Regions from separate parts of the Bradyrhizobium sp. ma5 genome, predicted to be linked through region 1. Evidence: predicted binding sites of a transcription regulator. Region 1 holds the regulator's gene; each other region holds the start of a gene.
The links. The regulator LexA, encoded in region 1, represses DNA repair genes until DNA is damaged. The targets are predictions, from matches to a motif close to TGTTCNNNNTGTGTTCNG.
Positions count from the first base shown of each region.

Region 2: uvrA (excinuclease ABC subunit UvrA) is a predicted target of LexA. The motif match lies at 2,277-2,294, and genes of this name have one in related genera.
Region 3: ACE103_RS02745 (DNA recombination protein RmuC) is a predicted target of LexA. The motif match lies at 1,580-1,597, and genes of this name have one in related genera.
Region 4: ACE103_RS33200 (PA0069 family radical SAM protein) is a predicted target of LexA. The motif match lies at 2,518-2,535, and genes of this name have one in related genera.

Region 1 covers NZ_CP170156.1:4,832,974-4,837,169, reverse strand. The annotation lists gene ACE103_RS22415 (ComEC/Rec2 family competence protein) at 1-428, shown strand, start outside; gene ACE103_RS22410 (hypothetical protein) at 439-666, opposite strand; gene ACE103_RS22405 (hypothetical protein) at 828-1,256, opposite strand; gene lexA (transcriptional repressor LexA) at 1,499-2,203, opposite strand; gene glp (gephyrin-like molybdotransferase Glp) at 2,448-3,659, opposite strand; gene ACE103_RS22390 (HAD family hydrolase) at 3,683-4,196, opposite strand, start outside.
Region 2 covers NZ_CP170156.1:4,500,124-4,504,319, forward strand. The annotation lists gene uvrA (excinuclease ABC subunit UvrA) at 1-2,190, opposite strand, end outside; gene ACE103_RS20780 (outer membrane protein) at 2,436-3,095, opposite strand; partial or broken gene ACE103_RS20785 (outer membrane protein) at 3,321-3,707, opposite strand; gene ACE103_RS20790 (outer membrane protein) at 3,804-4,196, opposite strand, start outside.
Region 3 covers NZ_CP170156.1:601,827-606,022, forward strand. The annotation lists gene ACE103_RS02740 (GIY-YIG nuclease family protein) at 1-261, opposite strand, end outside; gene ACE103_RS02745 (DNA recombination protein RmuC) at 340-1,548, opposite strand; gene def (peptide deformylase) at 1,719-2,246, shown strand; gene fmt (methionyl-tRNA formyltransferase) at 2,386-3,321, shown strand; gene truA (tRNA pseudouridine(38-40) synthase TruA) at 3,321-4,058, shown strand.
Region 4 covers NZ_CP170156.1:7,038,641-7,042,836, reverse strand. The annotation lists gene moaB (molybdenum cofactor biosynthesis protein B) at 98-661, shown strand; gene ACE103_RS33210 (GNAT family N-acetyltransferase) at 788-1,729, opposite strand; gene ACE103_RS33205 (glycosyl transferase) at 1,823-2,392, opposite strand; gene ACE103_RS33200 (PA0069 family radical SAM protein) at 2,557-3,735, shown strand; gene ACE103_RS33195 (VOC family protein) at 3,843-4,196, shown strand, end outside.

The sequences.
Region 1 (4,196 bases):
TGGTGGCGGATGCCGATGCGCGGACCGCCACGGACGCCTCGCTCGGCCAGGGCGTCTCCTGCGATCCGAGCGGCTGCGTGACGCAGGGTCCCGGTGGCGCCTTCGTCGCGCTGGCGAGCCGGCCCGAGGCTCTGGCCGACGACTGCGAGCGTGCGGCGCTGATCGTGAGCGCGCGACCGGCGCCGAAGGATTGCGCGGCCTCGGTGATCGATGCCGAGCGGTTGCGGCGCCACGGCGCGCTGGTGCTGCGGCGCATCAGGGACGGCTACGCCATCGACGCGGTCAAGCCCGGCGGGATCGACCGGCCGTGGTCACCGGCGGTTCCCGGCGATGGCGAGAGCGAGACCACGCTGCGCACACCTGCCAGCGCGCCGCGGCCCGCCGTCGATGCGACACCGGCCGAGACCGATTTGCAGGGCGAAGACTAGCCGCCCAGGATTAGCCATTGTCGGGTGAGGGGCCGGTCGGCAGCTCGAACAGGCCGAGATGGAATTCGTCGGAGTCGGGGCCGGCGTCGGGCTTCTTGACGAGGGTGAAGGAAGCCTCCGGGAATTGCTCCCAGACCTTCAGGTCGTCAGCCGTCACCGTCAGCCAGCCGAACCGGAACATGTAGCGGCCCGGCTCCGTGACGCGTCCAGCCTTTTGCCATGTGACCTTGTCGACCACTGAGCAGGTTTCCGTGAGTGCACGTCCTCCGTACCCAATGATGCGCCAAGGCGCGCGCCGACGCAATTCTCCTGCTGCGCCCCGGAGCCCGGCGTCCGGGGTCGCTCGAAATCGGTTAGGTCCTTCGCCGCCGGATTACTCATTCCGCGGCGACGATGCGTTCAACCCAAAAACAGCGACGCAAATGCGGAGGGCCGCCGCTCCACAACCTTCGGCTTCTGCTCGACCGGCGGATGCAGCGCCGGCAATTGCAGCACGCTGACGCGTTGTCCCTCGACCAGCTGGGTCACCAGCACATGGCTGCCGTCGGGGAATTCGACCGCGTCATGATGGCGATCGGGAACGTCGGGCTCAACCTCGTTGAACACGCCGACGCGGAAATTCATCGTCTTGGTCCAGATCCAGCGGCTGTCGTAGCGAACGTTCTCGGCGAAAGCGAGCTCGGTGCCCGGCAGCATGCAGACCGCGACAGTCGGATCGTTCTCCGAAGCAAAGCCGCGGGTCGACGTGCCGCGGAAAGTCGTGGTGATCAGCGTCTCTCCAACAATGGCGGGGCGCGACGCCACGGCGTGCAGACTATAGTCACACATCGGATGGCTCCTCTATTCGAGGTAGCGACCCGTGCCTCTCCTTGAGGCATAGGGCCTCTACCAGAGTGGACGATAGCGAACGAGTGTCTCCTCGTTTCTAGGCGATTGTACGACTGCTCGACGAAACGCCCCGATCACAAACACGCGACGCTGCGTGAGAGGTATCGGAGCGCATCGGGCAGGCCGCACGTTACGCTATCTTTCAAGGAACGATCCGATGTGTTGCTCGTTCCCTGCCGCCATCAGTATTTGCGATAGAGGCCGATCAGCTTGCCCTGGATGCGGACCCGGTTCGGCGGCAGGATGCGCACTTCATAGGCGGTATTGGCCGGCTCCAGCGCGATCGATGCACCGCGGCGGCGGAAGCGCTTCAGGGTGGCTTCCTCCTCGTCGATCAGCGCCACCACGATGTCGCCGGTGTTGGCGACGTCGTTGCGCTGGATCAGCGCCATGTCGCCGTCGAGGATGCCGGCATCGACCATCGAGTCGCCGCGCACTTCCAGCGCATAGTGCTCACCGGCGCCGAGCATGTCGGGCGGCACGCTGATGGTGTGGCTGCGGGTCTGCAGCGCCTCGATCGGCGTACCGGCGGCGATCCGGCCCATCACCGGGACCGCGACCGGACGGTTGCCGTCGTCCTCGGCGATCGGCGGCGAGCTGCTGCGCTTGCCAAGGGTGCCTTCGATGACGCTCGGGGTAAAGCCGCGGCGGCCGTTGCCGCTGCCGGCCGAGAGCTCGGGCAGCTTGATGACCTCGATGGCGCGGGCGCGGTTGGGCAGGCGGCGAATGAAGCCGCGCTCCTCAAGCGCAGTGATCAGGCGGTGGATTCCGGACTTCGAGCGCAGATCGAGCGCATCCTTCATCTCGTCGAACGAGGGCGGTACGCCGGCCTCCTTCAGACGTTCATTGATGAAACGCAGTAGTTCGTACTGTTTGCGCGTGAGCATCTCGAGTATTCCCCCGGTTGGTAGCGTCGTTCGATTCCGAGACTCTTCAGGTGGGCCTGCAGGCGGGGCCTGACCTCAGGAGCGCGGTGCTCGGTACAAGCGCTTCCTGGATGGTCTCCCGTTTGTAGACACCAGTACTCGAAACAAATCATGAACGGACACTATATGTTCGATATGTGTTCCGCAACCACTTAATTTCCGGTGAACGTAACGGGCAAGCGCTCAAGCGATGCCGTCTGCGCCGTCACTCGGGCAGTGTCAGGATCTCGCATTCGCTGCCTTTGCCGGCGGCAGGCGCAAACGGCGGACGCACGAGAAGTGCCCGTGCCGCAGCGAGATTCCCGAGCAGGGACGAGTCCTGCTGCATGACAGGCGTTGCGATCAGCGTGCCGTCGTCGCGCGCCTCGAGGCGTGCGCGCAGATAGTCCTCGCGCTGGTCGTTGGCGGCGAGGTCGCGGCCGAGCAATGCGCTGGCGCGGGCATGATGGACAGTCTTTTGGCCGCTCAGCGCCCGAATCAACGGCACCAGAAACAGGAAGGCACAGACATAGGAGGACACCGGATTGCCGGGCAGGCCGATCACTCGCATCGCCCCTAACCGGCCATGCATCATCGGTTTGCCGGGCCGCATCGCGATCCGCCAGAACGCCATCTTGACGCCCTCGGCCTCCAGCGACTGCTTGACCAGGTCGTGGTCGCCGACCGAGGCGCCGCCGGTCGTGATCAGGATGTCGGCGCCGGTCTCGCGCGCCCGGCGGATGCCGGCGGTGGTGGCTTCCACCGTGTCGGCGGCAACCCCGAGATCGACGGTGTCGGCGCCTTCGGCGCGCGCCAGTGCCCGCAGCGCGTAACCGTTGGAATAGACGATCTGGCCGGGACCGGGCTCCGAGCCCGGCATCACCAGTTCGTCGCCGGTCGCCAGCACCGCGACCTTCGGGCGGCGGTGCACCGCGAGCTCCGGATAGTTCATGGCGGCTGCCAGCGACAGCGCGCGGTCGGAGAGGCGGCTGCCGGCGGCGAGCAGCACGTCGCCCTCACGGAAGTCGACGCCGGCCGGGCGGATGTGCCGCCCGGCGGCAGCCAGCTCGGTGATCGTGATGTGGTCGCCGTCGACGGCGGTGTCTTCCTGGATGATGACGGCGTCGGCGCCATGGGGGACCACGCCGCCGGTGAAGATCCGAACCGCTTCGCCCGGGCCTACCGTCCGCTCGAACGGCCGGCCGGCGGCGACTTCGCCGATCACCTTGAGCCGGGCCTTCAGATCACCAGCGTCGGCCGCGCGCACGGCATAGCCGTCCATCGCCGACATCGGCTGCGGCGGCTGGGTGCGCCGCGCGGCGAGGTCGCGCGCCAGGGTGCGATGGTAGGCGGCATCGAGCGCGACCATCTCCTCCGGCAGCGGGTCGGCGCCGGCAAGGACGGCGGACAGGGCATCGGCAACCGGCATCAGGGCCACGCTCAGAGCTCCTCAATTCCTAATTACATACCAAGTGCGGTCAGAGCCCTTGCCACGTCATCCGTCGATGTCACGTGGATGGCATGAAGGCCGCGCGCCCGCGCGCCGTCGATATTGGCGGCCAGATCGTCGAAGAACAGGATCCGCGACGCCGGCACGCCGATGGCTTTTACCACATGATCGTAGGCCTCGGCGTCGGGTTTCCGGTGGCCGATCGTCGAGGACAGGAAGACCGTTCGGAAATGGCCGAGCAACTCGGTATGGACGGCTGAGAAATGCGCGACATGGGCCGGATTGGTGTTGGAGAAGGCGTACAGCGGCATCCGCTTCGCGGCGGTCGCGAGCAAGGGGGCAATCCCCGGCATCTCGCCGGTGAAGATCGCATTCCAGCCTTCGAGAAACTGCGCGTCGGTGATGTCGATACCGAGCGTCCGGCGCAGGTTTGCGAAGAACGCCGCGTCGTCGATCCGGCCGATCTCGTGATGCTTGAAGCTGTCGTCGACCACAAAGCGCGCGGCGAGATCGGCCGGCGCGCAG
Region 2 (4,196 bases), 330 kb from region 1:
CGGCGACTGGTCGATGTCGATGATCTTGTCGATGTGCTCGAGGCCCTCGATGCGGTCGTGCGGGGCCGCGCCTTCGCTGGCGTTGTTCAGCTTGCGCGCGATCGACTTGTAGAGCGTGTCGATCAGCAGGGTCGACTTGCCGCCACCGGAGACGCCGGTGACGCAGGTGAACAGACCGAGCGGGATCTCGGCCGAGACGTTCTTCAGATTGTTGCCGCGGGCGTTGATGACCTTGATGGTGCGCCGGTGGTTCGGCGGCCGCCGGTCGGGCACGGGGACGGAAAGCTCGCCGGTGAGATACTTGCCGGTCAGCGATTTCGGGTTGCGCATGATCTGGTCGGGCGTGCCTTCGGCGACGATGTGGCCGCCATGCATGCCGGCACCGGGCCCGATGTCGAGCACGTAGTCGGCAAGCCGGATGGCGTCCTCGTCATGCTCGACCACGACCACGGTATTGCCCAAGTCGCGGAGCCGCTTCAGCGTGTCGAGCAGGCGGGCGTTGTCGCGCTGGTGCAGGCCGATCGACGGCTCGTCCAGCACGTAGAGCACACCGGTCAGTCCCGATCCGATCTGCGAGGCCAGGCGGATGCGCTGGCTCTCGCCGCCGGACAGCGTGCCAGACGAGCGCGACAGTGTCAGGTAGTTGAGGCCGACGTCGAGCAGGAAGGTCAGGCGCTCGCGGATCTCTTTCAAGATGCGTGCGGCGATCTCGTTCTGCTGCGCATTCAGCGCCTCCGGCACCGTCTCGAACCATTCGCCGGCGCGCCTGACCGAAAGCTCGGAGATCTCGCCGATATGCTTAGCCCCGATCTTGACGCACAGCGCCTCCGGCTTCAGCCGGTAGCCGTTGCAGCCGGCGCAGGGCACGTCTGAGAAATACTTGCCGAGCTCCTCGCGCGCCCACTCGCTCTCGGTCTCGCGGTAGCGGCGATTGATGTTGGTGACGACGCCCTCGAACGGCTTCTTGGTGTCGTAGGAGCGGACGCCGTCCTCATAGGAGAACTTGATCTCGTCGTCGCCCGAGCCGTGCAGCAGCGCGGCCTGCACCTTCTTGGTCAGGTCCTTCCACTTGGTGTCGAGCGTGAACTTGTAATGCTTGCCGAGCGCAGTCAGGGTCTGGATGTAATAGGGCGAGGACGATTTCGCCCACGGCGCGATTGCGCCCTTGCGCAAGGTCAGCTCCTTGTCGGGAATGACCAGGTCTTCGTCGATATGCTGCTCGACGCCGAGACCGCCGCAGGCAGGGCACGCGCCATAGGGATTGTTGAACGAGAACAGGCGCGGCTCGATCTCGGGGATGGTGAAGCCGGAGACCGGACAGGCGAATTTTTCCGAGAACAGGATGCGCTCGGGCCCGCTCTTGTCGTGGATTTTTGCGGTCTTCTTCTTGTCCTCTTTCTTCTCGTCTTGTCCTGCCGCTGCCGGCGCGTCGGCGTATTCGATCACGGCGAGGCCCTCGGCGAGCTTCAGCGCGGTCTCGAAACTTTCGGCGAGGCGCTGGGAGAGGTCGGGACGCACCACGATGCGGTCGACCACGACGTCGATGTCGTGCGGGAATTTCTTGTCGAGCGCGGGCGCCTCCGACAGCTCATGGAAGGTGCCGTCGATCTTGACGCGCTGAAAGCCCTTCTTGAGATACTCGGCGAGCTCCTTCTTGTACTCGCCCTTGCGGCCGCGAACGACCGGCGCCAGCAGGTAGAGGCGGGTGCCTTCCGGCAGCGCCAGCACGCGGTCGACCATTTGCGAGACGATCTGGCTCTCGATCGGCAGCCCGGTAGCCGGCGAATAGGGCACGCCGACGCGCGCCCACAGCAGGCGCATGTAGTCGTAGATCTCGGTGACGGTGCCGACGGTGGAGCGCGGGTTCTTCGACGTGGTCTTCTGTTCGATCGAGATCGCCGGCGACAGGCCGTCGATCTGGTCGACATCGGGCTTCTGCATCATCTCGAGGAACTGGCGCGCATAGGCCGACAGCGACTCGACGTAGCGGCGCTGGCCCTCGGCATAGATGGTGTCGAACGCGAGCGACGACTTGCCGGAGCCCGACAGGCCGGTGAACACCACGAGCTTGTCGCGCGGAATCTCGACGTCGATGTTCTTCAGATTGTGTTCGCGCGCGCCGCGGATCGTGATGGCGCGCGATGAGTAGCCGGCGTTCTGTTGGCGCTTCGCCTTGAGCACTTCATCCATAGCGACATTTCCGGGCGCATGATCGGGCGCCTTTTGGGCGCGCATCGCCGGTGCTGCCGGGACCTTGCGCCGATGGGTGAGAAGACTGGAACGTAGGAAGAACGGCCGACAATTTCCAGTGCTGAGTCGTCTCCATCAACGGATAGTTTGCCTGTTGGCAGCAGTCGTCAGCAGGATGCGGTTCCCAGACGCAAAAAGGCCGGCGCGAGGCCGGCCTTTCCGAGACCCCGAGGTCTGTTTTTCGCTCAGTACTTGGCGACGATCGGGCCGCCGAAGTGATAGTTCACGCCGAACTGCACGGTGTGCAGGTTGATGTCGGCAGACCGAATGCCGAAGTAGGTCTCGCCGCCGAGGCTGCGATACAGGTACTCGCCCTTGATCGACCACTGCGGCGCGATGAACGCCTCGATGCCGGCGCCGACGGTCCAGCCGGAGTGGAAGTTGCTCTGCGAGACGCTCACGCCGCCCGCGCTGAGGGTGAGCTTGTTGTCGGCCCAGGCGTAGCCGCCGGTGCCGTAGAACAGCACCTTGTCCACGGCGAAGCCGATGCGGCCGCGCGCGGTGCCGAGCGCGTCGATCTTGCTCGTCGCGGTGATGCCGAAAGCGGTAGCGGACGCATTGACGTCAGCCCAGGCGCCGTCAGCCTCGAGGCCGTACACGATGTTGCCGGCCTGCCAGTTGTAGCCGACGGTGCCGCCGCCGAAGCCGCCTTCCATCTTCGGGTTGCCGGAGTCCTCGCTGGCATAGCCACCGAAGCCGCCGATGTAGAAGCCGGTCCAGTTGTAGATCGCGGCCGGCGGCGGAGCCTTCACGTAAGGCGCGCGTGCCGCCATGTCGGCGGCCATTGCCGGTGCAATTGCGCTGAGGGCAAACATGCCGGCCGAAGCCAGCAAAACATTCCTGATTTTCAAAGTCCCAGTCCCATTTTCTTGTTGTCCCTTCAAACACTGAAGGGAACGTCACAGCAGTGTCGTGTGACGATCGCGTGTTTCTACATAGAAATCTTGGAAGTTGTGTATCCGTGAAACCACAATGCACGGAAAACAGCCCGGGCGATGCGCCCGCTTGCCAGCAAGCAAAATGCCGGCGCAAGGCGCTCTTGTCTCCGATGCGAAGCGACCGCCGGTACCTCAGTATTTCGCTGATACGACCGGGCTCGGCGCGTTGAAGTGGTACTTGATGCCGAGCTTGACGGTGTGAAAGGTGTCCCTCCACTCCAAGCGATCGTTGATCGCGGGCGTGTACTGGATCGGCGCGACCTTGCCGAGATCGATGTAATTGTACTCGAGCTTGGCCGACCAGTTGGCGGCGAACATGTATTCGACGCCGGCGCCGACGGTCCAGCTCCAGCGCGTGTCGCTGGCCGAGACCGAGGACGGCGCGAGCCCGGCATTGTAGCGGTGCAGGATGTCGCCGACCGCGGCGCCGCCGTTCACGAACCACAGCGTGGCGCCGTCGGCGTGGCCGAGCCGGCCCTTGATGTCGCCGAAGCTGCGCAGCTCGGTGGTGTAGCTGTCGAGCACATCAGGCGGCCCGACGTTGGAGCGCGCCGCCCACGCAAACAAAAAGGCCGGCGCGAAGCCGGCCTTTCGTCTCAAATCCGTGTCGCGCGATCAGTAGCGCGCAACCACCGGGCCGCCCCACTTGTAGTTCACGCGGACGGTGACGAGGTCGACGTCCTGGCGATCGCGGATGTTGCTGAACAGCGCGCCGGTCGGGGTGGTGAGGTTGTAGGTCTTGTCCTGCATGAACAGGTGGTCGTATTCGACGCCGGCGGTCCAGTTCGGCGCGAAGCCGACTTCGATGCCGGCGCCGATGGTGCCGCCCCAGCGGGTGTCGCTCGCGCTGCCGGCGAGGACGCCGGTCGGCGTGAAGTAGGTGTTGAAGCGATTGTCGGTCAGCGCCGCACCGCCCTTGGCGTAGAGCAGCACGTTGTTGACGGCGTAGCCGATCTGGCCGGTGAACAGGCCGAACGCGTCGATCTTGCTCTGGTTGGTGAACAGGCC
Region 3 (4,196 bases), 4.2 Mb from region 1:
CGGATTGTCGTTCTCGATTAAGGAGATTTTCCATGCGCGCGGCCATTTCTTGAGCCGCTTCTCGCGCTTTATCGCGTTCTCGGGATCGTCGAACTGCTCGAAATAAACGAGCTTCACCACATCATATTTCTCAGTGAAACTCTGGATGAGTTTCAGCTTGTGCTCGCCGACGCGACGAATGAGATCATTTGTCACACCGATGTAGAGCGTGCCGCCGATGTGGCTGGCGAGAATGTAGACGTAGTAGCTGCGTGCTCCCAAATTTCCGCCTCTGGGATACTGGATCGCCCGGTCGAGCCGGGCGATGACACCGACTATGAGGTGAGATCAGGGTCCATACTACTCCCCCGCCTGCAGCTTGGGCGGGGCGGGGAACAGCTCGGATGTGCTGGCCTTGACGAAGCGCGGCACCTCGATCGGGGTCTCGGACTTGCTGAAGTCGAGTTCCTCGATACGGCCGGCGCGCTTTTCGATCTTGTCGGCGGAGATCAGGATCTGCCGCACATCCTCATTCACCTGGCCGAAATGATTCTGCAGCTTGAGCACGCGCTCGCGCAGCCGGCCGAGGTCGTCACCAAGGTGCATCACCTCGTTGCGGATCTGGTCGGCGGCGTCGCGGATGCGGGCGTCCTTCAGGATCTGCTGCATCACCTGGATCGCCAGCATCAAGAGCGAGGGCGACACCAGCACGACGCGGGCGCGATAGGCTTTCTGGATCACGTCGTCGAAGCCGTCATGGATTTCGGCATAGACCGATTCCGACGGCACGAACATCAGCGCGGTGTCCTGGGTCTCGCCCGGGATCAGGTACTTCTCGGCGATGTCGCTGACATGCTTCAGCACGTCGGCGCGCAGCCGTTGGCTGGCGAATTTGCGTTCCTCGTCGCTGCGCGCGTCGTGCAGCGCGGTCATGGCCTCCAGCGGAAATTTCGCGTCGATGCAGAGCGGGCGCTGGTCGGGCAGGAACACCACGCAGTCCGGCCGTTTGCCTGACGTCAGCGTGTACTGGAACTCGAACGAGCCCTTCGGCATGCCGTCCTGGACGATCGCCTCCATCCGCGCCTGGCCGAACGCGCCGCGCGATTGCTTGTTGGCGAGCACGTCGCGCAACGTCGTCACCTGGGTGGTGAGCTCGTTGAGGTTCTTGTGGGCGTGATCGATGATGCCGAGCCGCTCGTGCAGCGCGCGCAGCGAATCCATCGTGTTGCGCGTGGTCTGTTCCATCGATTGGCCGACCCGGTGGGTCACCGAATCCAGCCGCTCGTTGACGGCACGGGCCATCTCGGCCTGGCGGCCGGCCAGTGCCTGCCCCATCGCGTCGACCCGTCCTGAGGCCTCGCTCTGGGCCCGCAGCATGTCGGCGAGCCGCTCCTCCAGCTCGTCGGCGCGAATGGCCTGGGCCATCGCGAGTTCCGCGCCGCGCCGGCTGGCGCGCGCGATCACCACGGCGATGGCGAACAGCAGGACCAATGCCAGCGCGCCAAGGCCGATCAACGCGTCGGAGACACGGAGGGGAAGGTCGCCAATCGTGAGCAGAATCTCGTTCATGCCGGCAGTTGTAGCCGATTCGGCGCCACCATCGAACGAAAAGGGAACATTTATGGTAAACACTCCCTTAAATTCCTTGGTTAATCTTGCGTAAAGAAACGTGGTTAAGGCCGCCTTAACCGGTTCCTGAGCGCATTGACCCCATGAAGTCAGCAGCTTAAATCGCCGCCATGGCATTACGAGAAATCATCATCCTGCCGGACAAGCAGTTGCGTCTGGTGTCGAAACCGATCGAGAAGGTGACGCCGGAGATCCGCAAGCTCGCCGACGACATGCTCGAGACCATGTATGACGCGCCCGGCATTGGGCTGGCGGCGATCCAGGTCGCGCAGCCGCTGCGGCTGATCACCATGGACCTCGCCAAGCGCGACGAGAACGGCGAGACCACGCCGCAGCCGCGGGTGTTCATCAACCCGGAGATCATTTCGCATTCGGAGGAGCTGTCGGTCTACGAAGAGGGCTGCCTTTCGATCCCCGAATATTACGAGGAGGTCGAGCGCCCGGCGCGGGTGCGCCTGCGCTTCACCGACCTCGACGGCAAGCTGCACGAGGAGGATGCCGAGGGGCTCTACGCCACCTGCATCCAGCACGAGATCGACCATCTCAACGGCGTGCTGTTCGTGGACTATCTGTCGAAGCTGAAGCGCGACCGCGTCTTCAAGAAATTCGAGAAGGCCGCCAAGCGCGCGGCGGAGTAGATGCTGCCGACTGCTCAGACGCGTCATGGCCGGGCTTGACCCGGCCATCCACGTCTTGCTTCGCTGGTACGAAAGACGTGGATGCCCGAGTCAAGCCCGGGCATGACGGAGCACTCCAACTCCTGCTGAGCCTGATCGCATGCCTCTTCGCCTGATCTTCATGGGCACGCCCGACTTCGCGGTCCCGACGTTGCTGGAGCTGGTGGCCCATGGCCACGAGGTCGTGGCTGTCTATACCCGCGCGCCGAAGCCGGGCGGGCGGCGTGGCCTGCAATTGCAGCCGACGCCGGTCGAACAGGAGGCGCGCCGCCTCGGTATCTCAGTGCTGACGCCGAAGACCCTCAAGACTCCAGAAGCGCTCGAGGAGTTTCGCGCGCATGACGCCGATGCCGCCGTCGTCGTCGCCTATGGCATGATCCTGCCGCAGGCGATTCTCGACGCGCCGAAGCTCGGCTGCTTCAACCTGCATGCTTCGCTATTGCCGCGCTGGCGCGGCGCCGCGCCGATCAACCGCGCCATCATGGCGGGTGATGCCGAGAGCGGCGTGATGGTGATGAAGATGGATGTCGGTCTCGATACCGGCGACGTCGCGATGGCCGAGCGGCTGCCGATCTCGGACAGCATGACGGCATCCGATCTGCACGACGCGCTGGCGCCGCTCGGCGCCGATCTGATGGTGCGCGCAATGGGTGGGCTGCAGCGTGGCGGCTTGCAACTGACGAAGCAGAGCGAGGACGGCGTCACCTACGCCGCCAAGATCGACAAGGCCGAAGCGCGGATCGACTGGAAGCAGCCGGCGCATGCGGTGCTGCGCCACATCCACGGGCTTTCGCCGTTCCCCGGCGCCTGGTGCGAACTCGCCGGCGAAAGCGAGCCGGTGCGGCTGAAAATCCTGCGCTGCGAACTTGCCAACGGCGCGCGCGAACCGGGCGACGTACTCGACGATCATTTTGCGATCGCCTGTGGCGACGGCGCGATCCGCATCCTCGAATTGCAGCGCGCCGGCAAGGGGCCGATGAAGGCGGCGGATTTTCTACATGGCACGCCGTTGAAGCCGCCCGCGCGGCTCGCCTGATGCCCCGCTACAAGCTCACCATCGAATATGACGGCACGCCGTTCTCCGGCTGGCAGATCCAGGACACCGCACCGACCGTGCAGGGCGCGCTGGAGACGGCGGTCAAGGCGATTTGCGGCGAGGACGTCCGCGTCCATGGCGCAGGGCGTACCGACGCCGGCGTGCATGCGCGCGGCCAAGTCGCGCATTGCGACATCGCCAAGCATTTTCCGCCCGGCCGCTTTCGCGACGGGTTGAACGCGCATTTGCGGCCGAATCCGATCGGCGTGCTGGCGGCCGATATCGTACCCGACGAATTCGAGGCGCGGTTCTCGGCGATCAAGCGGCACTATCTCTATCGCATCACCAACACGCGGGCGAACCTCGCGCTCGACATCGGCCGTGTCTGGCGCGTGCCGCGCGCGCTCGATGCAGCCGCGATGCACGAGGCCGCGCAGCGGCTGCTCGGCAAGCACGATTTCACCACCTTCCGCGACACCGAGTGCCAGGCCAAATCGCCGGAGAAGACGCTCGATCAGCTCGACGTCACGCGCGAGGGCGACGCCATCAACATCGTGACGTCGGCGCGCTCGTTCCTGCACAGCCAGGTGCGCTCGATGGTGGGCTCGCTGGTCTGGGTCGGTGAGGGCCGCTGGAGCCCGGACGATCTCTTTGGCGCACTCGCCGCCCGCAACCGCGCCGCCTGCGGCCCCGTCGCGCCGCCAGACGGGCTCTATCTGATGCGGGTGGATTATTAGCGGCCCCAATCCCTACTGTGCATGGGGTTGTTTTCGATGTTTTTGTCTAGCTAGGCGGCGCTCTCTCCTAGCCTCACCCCGCTTGCGGGGAGAGGCCGGATTGCATTCAGCGCATCGGAATGCGATCCGGGTGAGGGG
Region 4 (4,196 bases), 2.2 Mb from region 1:
GCGATGCGGGTGGGGGCTCTCTCCACTATATGACTTGCGGTGACACCCCCACCCCAACCCTCCCCCGCAAGCGGGAGAGGGAGTGAGAGAGCAGGCCATGTCCTCGACCGACGAATCCAAAACCTTCGTCCCGCTCAACATCGCGGTGCTGACGATTTCCGACACCCGCACGCTGGCGGATGACAAATCGGGCACAACGCTGGCCGACCGTCTCACCGCGGCCGGCCACAAGCTCGCGGCACGCGAGATCGTCACCGACGATGTCGAGGCGATTAGGGCTGTGATCCGGCGCTGGACCGCGGACGCGGGCGTCGATGCCGTCATCACCACCGGCGGCACCGGTTTTACCGGCCGCGACGTGACGCCGGAGGCGGTCGAGCCGCTGTTCGAGAAGCGGATGGACGGCTTTTCGATCGCCTTCCACATGCTGAGCCATGCCAAGATCGGGGCATCGACGATCCAGAGCCGCGCCACCGCGGGTGTCGCGGGTGCGACCTTCATCTTCTGCCTGCCCGGTTCGCCCGGCGCCTGCCGCGACGGCTGGGACGGCATTCTGGCCGCGCAACTCGACTACCGCACGCGGCCCTGCAATTTCGTCGAGATCATGCCGCGGCTGGATGAGCACCTGCGCCGCCCGAAGGCGAAAGGCGCGAGCGCGTAGCCACTACCGTCATTCCGGGGCGCGCGAAGCGCGAACCCGGAATCCATTTCGCCGCGGGTTCTGTGGCCGGATGGATTCCGGGCCTGCGCCTGACGGCGCATCCCGGAATGACGGGAATGTGGAGTCCTAAAGCTCCATCTCCCACGTCTCCCCGATCAGGTCGACGCCAAAACTGTGGTGCTTCTCTTCCTTGACCCGCTCAAAGCCGGCGCGCGCATAGATGCCGCGCGCGGCGACCAAGATGCTCTGGGTCCACAGCGTCATCCTCCTGTAGCCCATCTCGCGTGCGGAGCGGATGCATTGCTCGACCAAGGCGCGGCCGACGCCGAGCCCGCGCGCCTTTTCCTCCACCGCCAGCAGCCGTAGCTTGGCAATCCCGTTACCGCCATTGACCAGGAAGACCGAGCCGACCCGCTCGCCGTCAACCTCCGCGATCCAGCAATGCTCGCAGCTCGGATCGAACGATCGCAGAAACTGCGCACAAATCTCGGCCACCAGCGTCTCGTAGCTGATGTCCCAGCCATACTCCTCCGCGTAGGCGCGACCCTGTTGCGAGATCACCCAGCCGATGTCGCCGACGCGGTGACTGCGCAGCAGGAAGGCCGTTGGCTTCTCGGCCGGCGGCTCCAGCGACTGCTCGATCGTGCCCATCGCGCGCACCACCGCTTCGCGGCGGTCGCCGTCCATCTGCTTGAGCAGCGCCCCGACCTCGCTGCGCGAGCGGCGGTCGAGATCGGCGGCAGCAGTGCGGCCCTTCGCGGTGAGCGCCACCTCATTGACGCGCTTGTCGGCCTTTGACGGCTTGCGCGTCACGATCTGGCGGCGCTGCAGCGCTGCCAGCGTGCGGCTGACGAAGCCGGCATCGAGGTCGAGATCGCGCACCAGGTCGGTCGCGGTGCAGTTCTCCCGATGCGCGAGCTCGTAGATGATCCGCGCTTCCTGCAGCGTGAATGTCGAGTGCAAGAGCTTCGGCTCGATGATGCCGAGCTTGCGGGTGTAGAACCGGCTGAAGCCGCGGACCGCGGCAACCTGGCTCTCGAGGGCGGTGTCATGGGAATTTGATTTCATCAAACATATTATTTGACGGAATCAAATAAATGGCAAGTGCTTTCCGGCGCGTTTTCTTCGCGAGAACCGGTGTCTGCTTCGCTTGAATATGCCCTACGCCACCATGATCCGGCTGCGCAGCATGGTGCGAGAGGAGCGGCCGAGCCGGCGCAGCAGCCGCGCCTCGGAGCGGCGGGCGTCCGGCCGGTAGCCGCCGATCCGCTCGTAATGCTCGCGCGCGATCAAGAGGCCCTGTTCGGCCGAGGGTCCGGTGATCATTCGGGCGACGAATTTGAGGCCGTCGCGCAGGCCGGGGTCGCTATAGGGCGCGCGGGCGTAGCGGAAGACGCCGGCGCGGTCCTTGCCGCTCGCCGCCACCATCTGGATGAACTGCGTGGTCTCCTCGATCCAGCCGGCGTCGAGCACCGCTCCCGGATGCAGGAACATCAGCCAGGGCGAACGCGCCTGCCGCGCGCCTGCCGCAAGCGCCGCGGCGCGGGTGCCCTCGAAACGCAGGAAGTGACAGCCGGCGATGTCGGCAACGCGCTCCATCACATCGCTGTTGGTGCGGTCGACCAGCAGCACCTCGCGGATGACGCCGGCGGCCGCACCCGGCACCAGCGCCGCCAATGTTGCGACCGCGGTGCGCTCGACTCCGTCGGTGGGAATGATCACGCTCAGCATGACTTTGAGGCTTCGCTGGCTCAAACAATGGAGAAACTCCGGCCGTGTTATCACCTTGTCATATTCAAAGCAGCCTTTTCGCCTGCAGATTTTTACGCCATCACTTTGTGGATTTCCTCAGTTCATGTTCTTGATTTGTTCTCAGGCTGTGTTAGCTTCAAAACATGAGCCGAGCATCCTCTCATGCCCTCAAGCACCCGCCGGTAACGGCGCCCTCCGATAACCCGGCGGGTGCACCTTCACCTGTTCCTGCCCCTTTTCCCGAGCTTGCGGTCGCGATCGAGCGCGAGCGGCGGCGCGGCCGCGGAGCGCAGTCCAACGCCAGCGGCCGCTACGAGGCCGAGGCGCGGGTTGCCTTCGACGATGGCTGGCAGAGCCTCGAAGACCTGCCGCCGTTTTCGACCAGCGTGGCGCTCGACACCTCGCGCAAGGTGATCACCCGCAACGATTCGCCCGACATCGGCTTCGACCGCTCGATCAATCCCTATCGCGGCTGCGAGCATGGCTGCGTCTATTGCTTCGCGCGGCCAACCCACGCCTATCTCGGCCTGTCGCCGGGGCTCGACTTCGAATCGAAGCTGTTCGCCAAGCCGGACGCGCCGGCGCTGCTCGAGAAGGAGCTGGCGGCGCCCGATTACGAGGCGCGGATGATCGCGATCGGCACCAACACCGATCCCTATCAGCCGATCGAGCGCGACCGGAAAATCATGCGCGGCATTCTTGAGGTGCTGGAGCGTGCCGGGCATCCGGTCGGCATCGTGACGAAGTCGGCGCTGGTGACCCGCGACATCGACATTCTGGCACGGATGGCCAAGCGCAATCTCGCCAAGGTCGCGCTCTCGGTGACGACGCTCGACCCGAAACTCGCCCGCACCATGGAGCCGCGCGCCTCGACCCCGTCGAAGCGGCTCGAGGCGATCAAGCGGCTGGCTGATGCCGGCATCCCGACCACGGTGATGGTCGCGCCCGTGATCCCGGCGCTGAACGATTCCGAAATCGAGCGCATCCTCGATGCCGCAGCCCATGCCGGCGCCAGGGAGGCGAGCTACGTGCTGCTGCGGCTGCCGCTCGAGGTCCGCGATCTGTTCCGCGAATGGTTGATGGCGAACTATCCCGACCGCTACCGCCATGTCTTCACTCTGATCCGCGACATGCGCGGCGGCCGCGACTACGACTCGCAATGGGGCACAAGGATGAAGGGCACCGGCCCGATGGCCTGGATGATCGGTCGCCGCTTCGAGATCGCCTGCGAAAAGCTCGGCCTCAACAAGCGCCGCACCAAGCTGACCACGGATCACTTCGCCAAGCCGAAGCGCAGCGGGGAGCAGTTGAGCCTGTTTTGATACCACAGGCGTCATTGCGAGGAGCGAAGCGACGAAGCAATCCACGCTTCGGTATATGCGGTACGTTGGATTGCTTCGCTTCGCTCGCAATGACGGGAAAGATAAACATGAGTAACGCCCCGGCAGCACGCTTCACCGTCCTCACGCTCGGCGTCAGCGACATGCGCGCCAGCATTGCCTTCTACGAATCGCTCGGCTTCGCCAGGAAGATGCGCGCGACCGGCGAGGAGGTTGCCTTCTTCGACACCGGCGGCAGCGTACTCGGGCTGTTCCCGTGGCATCTGCTCGCTGACGACGCCGGATTGCCCGATCAGCCGCGGCCTTCAGCATTCCACGGTGTGTCGATCGCCTGGAACTGCAACGACGATTCCGAGGTCGATCGCGTGATGGCGTTCGCGCTGTCGAAAGGCGCCAAACTGCTCAAGTCCGCGCAGCCGACCAGCTATGGCGGCTATTGCGGC